4 regions of the Pseudoduganella albidiflava genome follow, and region 3 is predicted to be linked to each of the others. Evidence: predicted binding sites of a transcription regulator. Region 3 holds the regulator's gene; each other region holds the start of a gene.

What was found. Region 3 encodes LexA, which represses DNA repair genes until DNA is damaged. Its sites were predicted from a motif close to ACTGTATNNNNATACAGT; they were not measured.
Region 1: the regulator LexA is predicted to act here: its motif matches at 1,709-1,726, upstream of recA (recombinase RecA).
Region 2: the regulator LexA is predicted to act here: its motif matches at 2,125-2,142, upstream of EYF70_RS06370 (PA0069 family radical SAM protein).
Region 4: the regulator LexA is predicted to act here: its motif matches at 1,708-1,725, upstream of EYF70_RS00775 (putative DNA modification/repair radical SAM protein).

Annotation. Positions count from the first base shown of each region.
Region 1 covers NZ_CP036401.1:237,161-240,868, forward strand. Annotated here, with positions in the region: gene EYF70_RS00985 (sensor histidine kinase) at 1-923, opposite strand, end outside; gene EYF70_RS31325 (response regulator) at 920-1,612, opposite strand; gene recA (recombinase RecA) at 1,796-2,866, shown strand; gene recX (recombination regulator RecX) at 3,085-3,555, shown strand.
Region 2 covers NZ_CP036401.1:1,487,676-1,491,383, reverse strand. Annotated here, with positions in the region: gene maiA (maleylacetoacetate isomerase) at 1-127, opposite strand, end outside; gene EYF70_RS06375 (gamma-glutamylcyclotransferase) at 250-828, shown strand; gene EYF70_RS06370 (PA0069 family radical SAM protein) at 875-1,999, opposite strand; gene EYF70_RS06365 (DUF2760 domain-containing protein) at 2,259-2,846, shown strand; gene EYF70_RS06360 (Hsp70 family protein) at 2,843-3,708, shown strand, end outside.
Region 3 covers NZ_CP036401.1:1,261,719-1,265,426, reverse strand. Annotated here, with positions in the region: gene rplI (50S ribosomal protein L9) at 1-444, opposite strand, end outside; gene rpsR (30S ribosomal protein S18) at 478-768, opposite strand; gene priB (primosomal replication protein N) at 802-1,092, opposite strand; gene rpsF (30S ribosomal protein S6) at 1,108-1,494, opposite strand; gene lexA (transcriptional repressor LexA) at 1,839-2,522, shown strand; gene EYF70_RS05365 (cystathionine gamma-synthase family protein) at 2,802-3,708, opposite strand, start outside.
Region 4 covers NZ_CP036401.1:184,093-187,800, forward strand. Annotated here, with positions in the region: gene dnaJ (molecular chaperone DnaJ) at 1-498, shown strand, start outside; gene can (carbonate dehydratase) at 656-1,324, shown strand; gene EYF70_RS00775 (putative DNA modification/repair radical SAM protein) at 1,738-2,967, shown strand; gene EYF70_RS00780 (UdgX family uracil-DNA binding protein) at 3,528-3,708, shown strand, end outside.

The DNA.
Region 1 (3,708 bases), 1.0 Mb from region 3:
GCCAGCTGTTCCAGCGAGCGGTGGATTTCATGCTGGTCGGTCTGGCGCAGCGCCAGCTCCGACTGCATGCGCATGCCGGCCAGCGGCGTCTTCATCTGGTGCGCCGCATCGGCGATGAAGCGCTTCTGCATTTCGATCGATTGCGACAGCCGCGCCAGCATCTCGTTGAGCGAGCGGACCAGCGGCGTGATCTCTTCCGGCACCTGGTTGGGCGCGATCGGCGACAGGTCGTCGATCGGCCGGGCGCGGATGCGCTCCTGCAGCTCGGCCAGCGGCAGCAGCCCGCGCGACAGGGCGAACCAGACCAGCGCCAGCACCACTGGCAGGATGATGAACTGGGGCAGGATCACGCCCTTGATGATCTCGTTGGCGAGCCTGGCGCGCTTTTCCAGCGTCTCGGCCAGCTGCACCAGCGCCAGCCGGGGCGGGCGTTCGCCGTCTTCTTCCAGGTTGACGTAGGCGTAGGCGACGCGGATGGGCGTGCCGTGCAGGTTGGCGTTGCGGAAGTGCACGGCGCCGGGGGATGCCATGTCCTCTTCCGCTTGCGGGGCGGGGCGGGGCAGGTCGCGGTCGCCGTCGAGATGGCGGCCCTGCGGACCGAGGATCTGGAAGTAGACGCTGTCGACGTCGTCGGCGCGCAGGATGTCGCGCGCAGCGCCGGGCAGACGGTGTTCGACCGTGCCGTCGACCTCGCGCACCTGCTGCGACAGCACGGTGACGGCGTCTTCCAGCGCGTTGTCGAACGGCTGGTTGGCGATCGATTTCGCCACCAGGTAGGTGATGGCGATGCTCATCGGCCACAGCAGCAGCAGCGGGGCCAGCATCCAGTCCAGGATCTCGCCGAACAGCGAGTGCTGGATCTCCTCTTCTTCCTCGAGGGCAGGGCTCCACGCCGCATCGGAGCGGTCCGCCGGCGAATTCACTTGGGTTCGGCCGCGGCGGCGCTGGAGAATTTTTCGAGACAGTAGCCGAGACCGCGCACGGTGGCGATGCGCACGCCGCCCACCTCGATCTTCTTGCGCAGGCGGTGCACGTAGACTTCGATGGCGTTGTTGCTGACTTCCTCGCCCCATTCGCACAGGTGATCGACCAGCTGTTCCTTCGACACGAGGCGGCCGGTGCGGGCCAGCAGGACTTCCAGCAAGCCCAGTTCGCGCGCCGACAGGTCCAGCATCTGGTCGTTGATGTAGGCGCTGCGGCCCACCTGGTCATAAGTGAGCGGGCCGTGCTTGACGACGGTGGAACCGCCGCCCTGGCCGCGCCGGGTGAGGGCCCGCACGCGCGCCTCCAGCTCGGACAGCGCGAACGGCTTGGCCATGTAGTCGTCGGCGCCCAGGTCCAGGCCGGTGACGCGCTGCTCGACCGAATCGGCCGCCGTGAGGATCAGCACCGGCAGCAGCGAGCCGCGCGAACGCAGCCGGCGCAGCACTTCGAGGCCGGGCAGCTTCGGCAGGCCGAGATCCAGGATCAGCAGGTCGAATTCCTGCGTGGACAGGGCGGTGTCGGCTTCCTGCCCGTTCTTCACGCAGTCGATGGCATAGCCGGACTGGCGCAGCGAGCGCGTGAGTCCGTCCGCCAGGACGCTGTCATCTTCGGCTAGTAAAATACGCATGTTGGCAATCGGGCATTGAGGCAATTTCATTGTACTCAATGTGCGACGGCCATTGGAAAAGCACTGTAAAAACGCTGGATTCCGCTTGCGCAAACCACTGGATACATATACAGTACTGCTTGTACCGGATCGGTACACACAGGAATATTCGGAATCATTGAACAGTTAAAGGTCAAGGAAATCATGGACGACAAGAAAGCGGCAGTACCTGCCTCCGAAAAAGCCAAAGCGCTTGCCGCGGCGCTGGCTCAGATTGAAAAACAGTTCGGCAAGGGTTCCGTCATGCGGATGGATTCGTCCGCCCCGCTGGAAGAAGTCCAGACCGTGTCCACCGGCTCGCTGGGCCTGGATATCGCGCTCGGCGTGGGTGGCTTGCCGCGTGGCCGCGTGGTCGAGATCTACGGCCCGGAATCGTCCGGTAAAACCACGCTGACGCTGCAGACCATCGCCGAAATGCAAAAGCTCGGCGGCACCTGCGCGTTCATCGACGCCGAACACGCGCTGGACGTCACCTATGCGCAAAAGCTGGGCGTGAACCTGCACGAGCTGCTGATTTCGCAGCCGGACACGGGCGAACAGGCCCTGGAAATCTGCGATGCGCTGGTGCGCTCCGGTTCCGTCGACATGATCGTCATCGACTCCGTGGCGGCACTGACGCCGCGCGCCGAGATCGAAGGCGACATGGGCGATTCGCTGCCGGGCCTGCAGGCCCGCCTGATGTCCCAGGCGCTGCGCAAGCTGACCGGCACGATCAACCGCACCAACACGCTGGTCATCTTCATCAACCAGATCCGCATGAAGATCGGCGTGATGTTCGGTTCGCCGGAAACCACCACCGGCGGTAACGCGCTGAAGTTCTACGCCTCCGTGCGCCTGGACATCCGCCGCACCGGCTCGATCAAGTCCGGCGACGAGGTGATCGGTAACGAAACGAAGGTGAAGGTCGTCAAGAACAAGATCGCGCCGCCGTTCAAGGAAGCGCACTTCGACATCCTGTATGGCGAAGGCACTTCCCGCGAAGGCGAGATCATCGACCTGGGCGTGGAAGCGAAGATCGTCGAGAAGTCCGGCTCGTGGTACAGCTACGGCGGCGAGCGCATCGGTCAAGGCAAGGACAATGCCCGTACGTTCCTGCGCGAACGCCCGGCACTGGCCCGCGAGATCGAGAACAAGGTGCGTGCTTCGCTGGGCGTGCGCGAACTGCCGCCGACCGAAGGCGAAGTAGTAGCGCCGAAACTGAAGGCCGTCGAGTAATGCCGGCTGGCCGCGGGCCCCGGTCCTGGCCCCGGCCTGGCCGCCCGGCTCTTCAGTCGATCGACTGATCCTGGGCCTGAAAAGCTCTTCATCGCCACCGACCAAAGATCTTCATCGCCACCGACCAAAGCTCTTCATCGCCACCGACCGCTTTGCGGCGGTGGCGATGTTTTTTATACTGTCCGCTTTTCTCCTGCCCACCCGCCGATCCCGTCCCGATGCGCGCACCACCCCCCAGCCTGAAAGCCCGCGCCCTGCGCCTGCTGTCCACCCGCGAGCACAGCCGCCTGGAACTGGCCCGCAAGCTGGCGCGCCATGCGGAAGAGGGCGACGACATCGATGCCTTGCTCGACTGGCTGGAAAAAAACAAGTGGCTGTCCGAGGAGCGCTTTTCCGAATCCCTGATTCACCGCCGTTCGGCCCGCTATGGCAACAGCCGCATCCTGGCCGAACTGCAAAGCCATGGCGTCAAGGGTGAAGCGTTGCAGGACCTGAAGGCCGGCCTGGCCGAAGATGAAGTGGCGCGCTGCTGCGACGTGTGGCGGCGCAAGTTCCACGGCAAGGTCGCCGAGGATGCCGAAGAGCGCAGCAAGCAGATGCGCTTCCTCATCCAGCGCGGCTTTTCCCAGAAAGCCGTGCGCGCCGCCATGAAGGGCTACGACCCGGACGACGAGTTTGGAAATATCTGATATTCACACAACGATTCACACAACGCAGAGCAGCCTCCGGGCTGCTTTTTTGTTGCCCCAAAAACGGTGACAGTCACCATTTGTTTTGCAACATTTCCCGGAAAATGGTGCCTGTCACCGTTTTTCGATATTCACCCAACATCGGGCAGCTGC
Region 2 (3,708 bases), 230 kb from region 3:
CGCCATGCTGCTCGCCGCCGTCCTTCAGCAGGTGGACCGGCACCGCATCGTAGGCGACGCCCTTCAGGTTCAGCGCGATGCGCACGCGGTAGGCGGCGGAGCTGCGGAAGTAGGTGTACAGCTTCATGGTGGGGTCTCCGTATTATTCAGCCGACATATTAGCCGCTCCCGCGGGCAACTGGCCATGGCCGGCACGCCGGGCGGACCGGCCGCCTATAATTGCCCCGTCCACGTTTTCACATTGCCTCCATGTCGCACAACACCATCGAGATCAACCGCGCGATGGACCGGTTCGACGGCCACCACAGCGTGTGGCTGTTCGGCTACGGTTCGCTGATCTGGAAAGCCGATTTCCCCTACCTCGAACGCCGCCCGGCCTGCATTGCCGGCTGGGTGCGCCGTTTCTGGCAAGGCTCGCACGACCACCGCGGCACGCTGGAAGCGCCGGGCCGTGTCGTCACGCTGGTGCCCCAGGAAGGCGCGCTCTGCTACGGCATGGCTTACCTGGTGACGCCGGAAGAATTCACGCACCTCGACCACCGGGAAAAGAACGGCTACCTGCGGCTGCCGATCGACATCCGCTTCGACGGCGGCGGCAGCGAGGAAGGCCTGGTCTACATCGCCCGGCACGACAATGCCGCCTACCTGGGCGAGGCGCCGGAACTGGTGATCGCGCGGCAGATCGCCGGCGCGCGCGGCCCCAGCGGGCCGAACGTGGAATACCTGGTGCACCTGGCGCATGCGCTCAGGGAGATGGGGCACGAGGACGAGCATGTGTTCGCGATCGAGCGGCACCTGGCCGGACTCGCCAAACAACAGACCAAATAACGGACCGATAACGGACCGATACGGCGCCGCGACCGCGGCAACCGGCTCAGAACAGGCTCATCTGCCCCACCGCCTCCGCCCGCTTCGCCTTCGCTCCCACCGGCGGCACCACCAGCGGGCGCCGGAATTGCGTGCAATCGAGCTGCCTGAACCGGGTGCCCCGCCCGGCCATGCCGCAGCGCTGGATGGCTTTTTCCACCCGTTGCCGGATCAGGTCCGCCCACAGGCCCTGGCCGCCCATCCGCGTGGCGAACGAGGCATCGTAGTCCTTGCCGCCGTGGATTTCACGCACGCGGTTCATCACGCGCTGGGCACGATCCGGGAAATGCGCTTCCAGCCATTGCTGGAACAGCGGGTTGACTTCCCATGGCAGCCGCAGCACCACGTAGCTGGCCTGGATGGCGCCGGCATCGAAGGCGGCCTCGATCACTTTTTCGATTTCCGGTTCCGTCACGAACGGGATGATCGGCGCCACCGACACGCCGACCGGGATGCCCGCTTCGGTCAGCGTGCGGATTGCCCGCAGCCGGCGCTCCGGGGCCGCGGCGCGCGGTTCCAGCGTGCGCGCGATCTTCGGGTCCAGCGTGGTCAGCGTGATCGACGCGGCGGCCAGGCGCTTTTCCGCCATCGGCGCGAGGATATCGATATCGCGCTCGATCAGGGCCGACTTCGTGATCAGCCCGACGGGATGGCGGCATTCCTGCAACACCTCGAGCACGCGCCGCGTGAGTTTCAGCTCGCGCTCGATGGGCTGGTAAGCATCGGTATTCACGCCCAGCGCGATCGGCTCCACGGCATAGCCGGGCTTCGACAGCTCGCTGCGCAGCAGATCGGCCGCGTTGACCTTTGCATACAGCTTGCTTTCGAAATCGAGCCCGGGAGACAGGCCCAGGTAGCTGTGCGATGGCCGCGCAAAGCAATAGATACAGCCGTGCTCGCAACCGCGGTACGGGTTCAGCGAGACACCGAACGGGATGTCCGGCGACTGGTTGCGCGACAGGATCGACTTCGCCGTTTCGTCGGTGACCTGGGTGCGCCAGACGCGGGGCTCTTCCTCCTCGCGCAGCCAGCCGTCGTCGAAGGTTTCGCGCACATCCACTTCGTAGCGCCCCTGCACGTTGGCCACGGCGCCGCGGCCCTTCAGCGCGCGCAGCGAACGGGGCATCAGCATGACCTGCTCGGCTTGTGGATCAAAGTTGTGGGCAAAGTCGGTGCCTGCTAGATCATTGCCAGCGTTGTCGAGGTGGTTCGTGGTGAAGTTGTCTCGGTGCATGATCGCTCCAGCGTTTCACTATGACTGTATGTATATACAGTATTCTAGGCCGTTCTTCAAGGGTGTGCAACCGCCGCACGCACTTGGCAGTTCGCCAACTGGTATGATTCGCAATTGCCCGTCCGGAGCCAACCCGGACCCACCACACACGAGCAATATGACTACCAAAAATCCGTCCTTCCTGGCCAGGATCCCGCTTGCCTTCAGCGCTTTCTTCAAGACGCTGGGCGACGCCGAATTCGCCGGCCGTTACCAGAATGACCAGATCGGCCCGGTGGCTGCCCCTCCTGCACCGGCGCCCGCGCCTGCGCCAGCCCCGGCACCCGCGCCAGCCCCCGCGCCGGTAGCGCCCCCGCTGCGCGAAGCGACTCCGGATGCCGCGCTGCAACTGCTGTCGCTGCTGCAGCGCGAGGCACGCCTGATCGACTTCACGCAGGAAAACCTGGCCGGCTATTCGGATGCCGACATCGGCGCGGCGGCCCGCGTGGTCCACGAAGGCTGCAGCAAGGTACTCAAGGAACACTTCACGATCGAACCGGCGCGCGCCGAAGCCGAAGGCAGCCGCGTGACGCTGGAAGAAGGCTTCGATGCCGCCGCCGTGCGCCTGACCGGCAACGTGGTCGGCAAGCCGCCGTTCAAGGGCACGCTGAGCCACCGCGGCTGGCGCGCCACGGCCGTGCGCCTGCCGAAGCTGGCCGAAGCGCACGACGCGAAAATCCTGGCACCGGCGGAGGTGGAACTGTGAGCGACGAAAACATTACGCCTCCAGGCAACACCCCCCGTTATGCGATCGGTATCGACCTGGGCACCACGCACAGCGCGCTGTCGTATGTCGACCTGGCCGGCAGCGATGGCGAGAAGACCCGGCAGTCGGTGCTGGGCGTGCCCCAGTTGACGGCACCCGGCACGGTCGAGGACCTGCCGCTGCTGCCCTCGTTCCTGTACTTGCCGCACCCCGATGAACTGCCGCCCGGCGAGCTCGCGCTGCCGTGGAGCGCCGAAGGGGAAACCTCGGTGGCCGGCGAAATGGCGCGCAGCCGCGGCGCCACCACGCCGATCCGCCTGGTGTCCAGCGCGAAGAGCTGGCTGTGCCACCCGGGCGTGGACCGCCGCGCTGCCATCCTGCCGAACGACGCGCCGGAAGAAGTGACGCGCGTCTCGCCGCTGACGGCTTCCACGCGCTACCTGGCCCACCTGCGCCAGGCGTGGAATGCCGCGCATCCCGAAGCACCGTTCGGCGAACAGGCCGTGACGGTGACGATTCCCGCCTCGTTCGACCCGGCCGCCCGCGAACTGACCGCCGAGGCGGCCCGGGCCGCCGGCTACCAGGCCATGACCTTGCTGGAAGAACCGCAGGCCGCGCTGTACAGCTGGATCCAGGGCAGCGAAGGCCGCTGGCGCAAGGAAGTAAAACCCGGCGACATCATCCTCGTCGTCGACGTGGGTGGCGGCACCAGCGACTTCTCGCTGATCGCCATCACCGAGCGCGACGGCGTGCTGGAACCGCACCGCGTGGCCGTGGGCGACCATATCCTGCTGGGCGGCGACAACATGGACCTGGCGCTGGCGCACCTGGTGGCGCGCAAGCTGGCCGCCAACGGCACGCA
Region 3 (3,708 bases):
TTCGCCCACGACGGCGACGGTCACGTCGACCACCACGTCCGTGTGCAGCGACACCGACACCGGGTGCTCGCCGGTGGTCTTCAGCGGGCCGTTCGGCAGGCGCACGGCGGCTTTCTCGACCGGGAAACCGGCCTTGGTCAGCGCTTCGGCGATGTCGAAGTTGGTGACGGAGCCGAACAGGCGGCCATCGACACCGGCTTTTTGCGCCACGGTCACGGTCATGCCGTTCAGCTTTTCGCCCTGGCCTTGTGCGGCAGCCAGCTTTTCAGCGGCGGCTTTTTCCAGTTCGGCGCGCTTGGTTTCGAACTCGGCCACTGCGGCCGTGGTGGCGCGGCGTGCCAGTTTTTGCGGGATCAGGAAGTTACGTGCGTAGCCGTCCTTGACCTTCACCACGTCGCCCAGGTTGCCGACGTTGATAACTTTTTCCAGCAGAATGATTTGCATAATGTTCTCCAGTTCTATCTGTACTGCTGCCGATTAGGCGTGGTGCAGATCGGTGTACGGCAGCAGGGCCAGGTAGCGCGCGCGCTTGATCGCGGTATCCACTTGACGCTGGTAGTGCGCCTTCGTGCCGGTCAGGCGTGCCGGCATGATCTTGCCGTTTTCCTGGATGAAATCTTTCAGGGTGTCGACGTCTTTGTAATCGACTTGCTCAACGCCAGCGGCGGTGAAGCGGCAGAACTTCTTACGCTTGAACAGCGGGTTCTGCTGTTTGCGCTTTTCTTTCAGCTTGGCTTTGTTTTTGTCGAACTTTTTACCGAATGCCATTTTAGGCTCCTGTATCTAAATATTGTGTCGCTCTCAGGCGGCACGAAAATCAATGATGTGAAAAACCAGGCTCTTGCTGTTGCGGCTTTTCCTGGCAAGGAACCCCGAAAATTCGTAGGCACCTCCCAGTGGCGCGGCGCTGAAACGGCCTGAAATCTCTCCCGCGGCGACCGCGGCGATTTCAAATTCCGTCTGGCGGGCAATGCCTGCCTCGACCTGCTGCGAACTGTGCTGCAATACTGCATTCACGATTGGCAGCCCGGCGGGGGTGTAGCGAATGACTTCCCGCTCGGCGATCAGGCCGGTGAACCTCAGCTCGTTCAGCAAGACTCCCCGGATTTAGGCTGCAGCTGCTGCAGGAGCGGCCGCGGCTTCAGCGCGGTGGCTCTTGGCGGCGTCTTCACGCTGGACCGACTTCATCATCGGCGAAGGAGCGGTTTCCGCTTTCTTCATCTTGACGGTCAGGTGGCGCAGCACGGCATCATTGAATTTGAACGCGGTTTCCAGTTCGACCAGAGTGTCGTTGTCGCACTCGATGTTCATGCAGATGTAGTGAGCCTTGGCCAGCTTCTGGATGGAGTACGCCATTTGACGGCGGCCCCAGTCTTCCACGCGGTGCACGTTACCGCCGCGCGAGGTCACGCTGGCTTTGTAACGTTCGATCATCGCGGGCACTTGCTCGCTCTGGTCCGGATGGACGATAAATACGATTTCGTAGTGACGCATGCAAACTCCCTTAAGGACTGTTGATAGCCCACCCTGGCGTCAAGACAGGTGTGGGAAGAGGTAAGCCCGCAAGCATAGCAGGAATTTTCAGCGATTGCTAGCCACCGGGAAGGCCCGCACCCCTGCCGCGGGGCCGTGAATGCGCGCTCCGCCGCGCTGCGCGGCAGGGCTGAAACCCCAGGGCAGGCGCCCTTTTTTCGACTATTTCCGCCGCTCACCGTGCCCTTCGGCCGGATTCCGCAAATATTTCATGTTCCAGCGGTGTTTTCCCTTGCATTCCCTTTAGCACTGTACAAAAATACAGACTGTTCATATCCACAGCTAATTTCACGGCTATTCGCATCATGATCAAGCTCACCGCTAGGCAGGAACAAATTCTCAACCTGATCAGGGATGCCATCGAGTCCACCGGCTTCCCGCCAACCCGCGCCGAGATCGCCGCCGAGTTGGGGTTCAAGTCGGCCAACGCGGCCGAGGAGCACCTGAAGGCGCTCGCGCGCAAGGGCGCGATCGAAATCACCGCCGGCACTTCGCGCGGCATCCGCCTGCTGGGCGATCGGGCGGCGCGCCCGGCATCGTCCACGGCATCAGCCGCGGCATCGCAGTCCGGCTTCGACTCCCTGCCGCAAGTGCCGGCGGCATTGCTGATGCAGTTGCCGCTGATCGGCCGCGTGGCCGCGGGCTCGCCGATCCTGGCGCAGGAAAACCTGGAAAAAACCTACAGCGTCGATCCGGCCCTGTTCTCGGCGAAACCGGATTTCCTGCTGAAGGTGCGCGGCGAATCGATGCGCGATGTCGGCATCATGGACGGCGACCTGCTGGCCGTGAAGAAGGTGGACAGCGCCAAGAACGGCCAGATCGTCGTGGCCCGCATCGGCAGCGAGGTCACCGTGAAGCGCTATCGCCGCACCGGCTCCACCATCGAACTGCTGCCGGAAAATCCCGACTTCAAGGTGATCACTGTGACGCCGGAAGACGAGTTCGCGCTGGAAGGGCTGGCCGTCGGGCTGCTGCGCACCTGGCATTGATGGCCACTGGGTGGCCGGGTATCAGTTACCCGGGCTGCCCTTCTCGTCCATCATCCGCTTGAACAGGCTCGTACTTGGACAGGCTCAGATTTGGACAGGCTGAGGCTTGGACAGGCTGAGGGTTGGACAAGCCGACGCTTGGACAGGCTGAGGCTGGGACAGGCTGAGGCTTGGACACGGTGAATACACTGCCCGGAAAACCCTGCTGAAGCACGGCGGCACCGGGCTGCAGCCGGCGCGACGGTTGCGGCATCCAGCCGCGGCCGTCGCGCCGGCGCATCATGCGTCCAGCGCCTGCCGGAAATCCTCGACCAGGTCGGCGGTATCCTCGATGCCGACCGATACGCGGATCAGCGATTCCGCAATCCCCATCGACGCGCGGCGCTCGGCGCCCATCTCGTAGAAGATCGTGTGCGCGACGGGAATCACCAGCGTGCGCGTATCGCCCAGGTTGGACGCCGGCACGGCGATCCTCAGGCGGTTCAGGTAATCGAAGCAGTCGATGCCCTCGCGCAGTTCAAAGCTGAACAGCGAGCCATAGGCCTTGAACAGGTCGGTGGCGATACCGTGCTGGGGATGCGACGGCAAGCCTGGATAGTGCACAGCCGCCACGCGTGGATCGGCCGCGAGCATGTTCGCCACGGCCACGGCGTTGGCGCAGGTGCGCTCCATGCGCAGCGCCAGCGTTTCCGCACCCACCGCGATGTGGTGCGCCGCCTCCGGCCCCAGCGAGGCGCCGAAGTCCCGCAAGCCCTTGGCGCGCACTTGGGTGATGCCCCACATCGCCGGCGCCGCCTTCTTGTAGTTCTCGAAAATGTTCGGGAAGCGCTGCCAGTCATAGGCGCCGGTATCGGTCAGCGCGCCGCCCAGCGCATTGCCGTGGCCGGCGATCGACTTCGTCAGCGAATTGACGACCAGGCCGGCACCCACGGTTTTCGGCTGGAACAGGTACGGCGTGGTCATCGTGTTGTCGACGATGTACAGGATGCCCTTCGCGGCGCACAGCGCGCCGATACGCTCCAGGTCGGCAATCTGGGTGCGCGGATTGGCGATCGTTTCCACGAACACGATGCGCGTATTGTCCTTCAGCGCGCTTTCGACATTGGCGACATCGGTCGCATCGACGAAATCGACGCCGACGCCCTGCCCCGCCACCGTCTGCCACAGCGAATTCGTGTTCCCGAAC
Region 4 (3,708 bases), 1.1 Mb from region 3:
AAGCGCAACAAGACGCTGGAAGTGAAGATCCCGGCGGGCATCGACAACGGCATGCGCATCCGCTCGTCCGGCAACGGCGAACCGGGTACCAATGGCGGGCCGCCGGGCGACCTCTATGTGGAAATCCACATCAAGGCGCACGCGGTGTTCCAGCGTGAAGGCGACGACCTGCACTGCGAAATGCCGATCTCGTTCGCCAAGGCGGCATTGGGTGGCGAAATCGAAGTGCCCACGCTGTCCGGCAAGGTGTCGTTCACCGTTCCCGAAGGTACACAGTCCGGCAAGACCTTCCGCCTGAAGGGCAAGGGCGTGAAGGGCGTGCGTTCCGGCTATCCGGGCGACCTGTTCTGCCACGTGGCCGTGGAAACGCCGGTCAAGCTGACCGACAAGCAGAAGGAACTGCTGCGCGAGTTCGAACGCGCCACGACCGAGGGCGGCTCGAAGCACAGCCCGCAATCGAAGACGTGGATGGACAAGGTCAAGGACTTCTTCGAATAAGGCTGTCGATGCGGGCGGAAGCCCGTATCGAGTGACCGCTACCAAAAAAGTACGTTCGGCCGACCGGGCATTAATCGGGTAAACTGGCATTTGTATCTACGGCCGCCGCGTTGTGAGGCCTGCAACCGGCGGCCTTGTCACGTCTGAAAGGAGCATCATGAACGATACCAAGCCCTCCGACCTGCGGGAACTGCTGAACAACAACCGCCGCTGGGCCGATTCGATGGTCGCGCGCGACCCGGAATTCTTCCAGCGCCTGGCCAACCAGGCTTCTCCCGAATACCTGTGGATCGGCTGTTCCGACAGCCGCGTTCCCGCCAATGAACTGCTTGGCCTGCTGCCGGGCGATGTGTTCGTGCACCGTAACATCGCCAACGTCGTCGTCCACTCCGACCTGAACTGCCTCTCCGTGCTGCAGTTCGCGATCGAAGTGCTGAAGGTAAAGCACGTGATCATCGTGGGCCACTACGGCTGCAAGGGCGTGCACGCCGCGCTGACCGGCGCCCGCGTGGGCCTGGTCGACAACTGGCTGCGCCACGTGGCGGACGTGAGCCAGAAGCATGAACGCTACCTCGGCACCGTGCTCGACGAACGCGTGCGCAGCGAAAAGCTGGTGGAGCTGAACGTGGTCGAGCAGGTCGTCAACGTCAGTTCCACCACCATCCTGCGCGACGCGTGGGACCGCGGCCAGCAAGTGACCGTGCATGGCTGGGTCTACGGCATCAACGACGGCCACCTGCACGACCTGGGCATGACGATCACGCAATTCTCCGAACTGCAGGAGAAGCTGAAAGACCGGCTGTCCAACAACTACAGCGCCGCGTAACGCGCCGCAAAGCAGAAGCTCAAATCAGGGACTGTCCGTAACGCCGCTTAGATAAGCCCCCCAAGAGCAAATTCCGGGGTCAGGAAGGAATGCCGGCCTGCATGCCAGCACCGTTCCGCAGGCGCGAAGCATGCTTCGCGAAACCCCTGCTTCACCCCGCCGGGGCGTAGCCGGGGTTTCAAGGAGCATCGCTCCTTGCCGGCGTAGCGGTACTGGCCTACCAGCCAGTACTCCACCCTGACCCCAGCCCTTGCTGCTGGGGTGAATGCATGCGATTCAACTGCACATTCCAGCATATAGGCCACCACCGAATTGGTGCTCTGAACCGCGCCTGACCCGCTTTTTGCCACGCCCGTACGGTGTCCTGAACAGGACTTCGGTATACTGTATATCTGTACAGTTGGGTGCCGAACATGGAGCTGAACGACAAACTTGAAATCCTGGCCGATGCGGCGAAATACGATGCATCGTGCGCCAGCAGTGGCGCGCCGAAGCGTTCGTCGGAGGGCAAGGATGGCCTGGGTGCCACCAACGGCATGGGCATCTGCCACAGCTATACGCCGGACGGCCGCTGCGTATCGCTGCTGAAGATCCTGCTGACCAATTTCTGCGTCTACGATTGCCAGTACTGCGTCAACCGCCGCACGTCGAACGTGCCGCGCGCCCGCTTCACCGTGCAGGAAGTGGTCAAGCTCACCGTCGACTTCTACCTGCGCAATTACATCGACGGCCTGTTCCTCAGCTCCGGCATCATCCAGTCCGCCGACTACACGATGGAACAGCTGGTCGCCGTCGCGCGCGAGCTGCGTGAAGTGCACCAGTTTCGCGGCTACATCCACCTGAAGACGATTCCCGATGCCGACCCGGCGCTGATCGAGGCGGCCGGCCGCTATGCCGACCGGCTGTCCGTCAACATCGAACTGCCCACGCAGGACAGCGTGCAGAAACTGGCGCCCGAGAAGAACGTCCACACCATCAAGCTGGCGATGGGTAATATCCGCCTGAAGCTGGACGAGAAGGAAGCGGAGCCGCGGTCGCCGACCTTCGCGCCGGCGGGGCAGAGCACGCAGATGATCGTGGGCGCCGATGCGAGCGACGATGCACGCATCCTTACCACGGCGGAAACGCTGTACGGCAGCTACAAGCTCAAGCGTGTCTACTACAGCGCCTTCAGCCCGATTCCGGAAAGCCCGAAGAGCGTGCCGCTGGCACCGCCGCCGCTGCTGCGCGAGCACCGGCTGTACCAGGCGGACTTCCTGCTGCGCAGCTACGGCTTCCAGGCGAAGGAACTGCTGCCCGCATCGGGCAACCTGTCGCTCGACATCGACCCGAAGCTGGCCTGGGCACTGGCGCACCGCGAACACTTCCCGATGGACCTGAACCGCGCCGAGCCACAGATGATCGCGCGCATCCCCGGCATCGGCATCCGCAACGCGCAGCGCATCGTCGAGCTGCGCCGCATGAGGCAAGTGCGCTGGGCCGACCTTGCGCGCCTGCGCTGCAGCATGAAGAAAGTGGCGCCATTCATCGTCACCGCCGACTACCGGCCGGCGCGCGATACCACGTCGTCCGATACGCTGCGCCGGGCCATGGCCGACGTGCCGCAGCAGATGGCATTGTTCCCGGAACTGCAGGCCGCATGACAGGCGGCCAGGTGGATGTGGTGGCACGCGTGCTGTCCGGCCAGCCGGTGGTGGCCACCTCGTTCGGCGAATGGCGCGCCGCCGCGCGGGCCCTGATCGTGCGCCGCATTCCGCCCGAATACGTACAATGGGTCTTGCAGGAAGGCGGCGGAGACCTGCTGAGTGCAATGCCTCCCATGGCTGTAGGTGAGCTGGTGAACGACTCGGGCAGTAAGGCAATAGCCGAAGCAGCAAGTGAAGTAGCAAGTGAAGTAGCAGTCAATGAAGTGGCAGTTGAAGTAGCAGTTGAAGTGGCAGTAAATGAAGTGGCAGTAAATGAAGTGGCAGTAAATGAAGTGGCAGTTGATGTAGATGTAAATGAAGCAGCAGTTGAAGTCGCAGTAGAAGTTGCAGCACGTAGCAAGGCAGTAACCGAGTCGGCAGTTGAAGGTGCAATCGAACCAGCAAGCAGTTTGGCAAGTAAGTTGGCCAGTGAGGAAACTCATAACCCCGATGAGCGATCGGACCCGCCGCCCCTGAATCTTCCAGCCGGTGCGCAGCCGCGTATCTCCCGCAGACTGATGGAGATGCTGCAAGGCGCCGCCTGCTATCGCGCCCACGACCGCTGGGCCTTCCTTTACCGCGTGCTGTGGCGCTGGCACGCTGGCGAACACGAGGTCATATCGATGGCGGATGAAGACGGTGCACGCCTTGCCGGCATGGTCCGGGCCGTGCGGCATGAAGAACACGACATGCATGCCT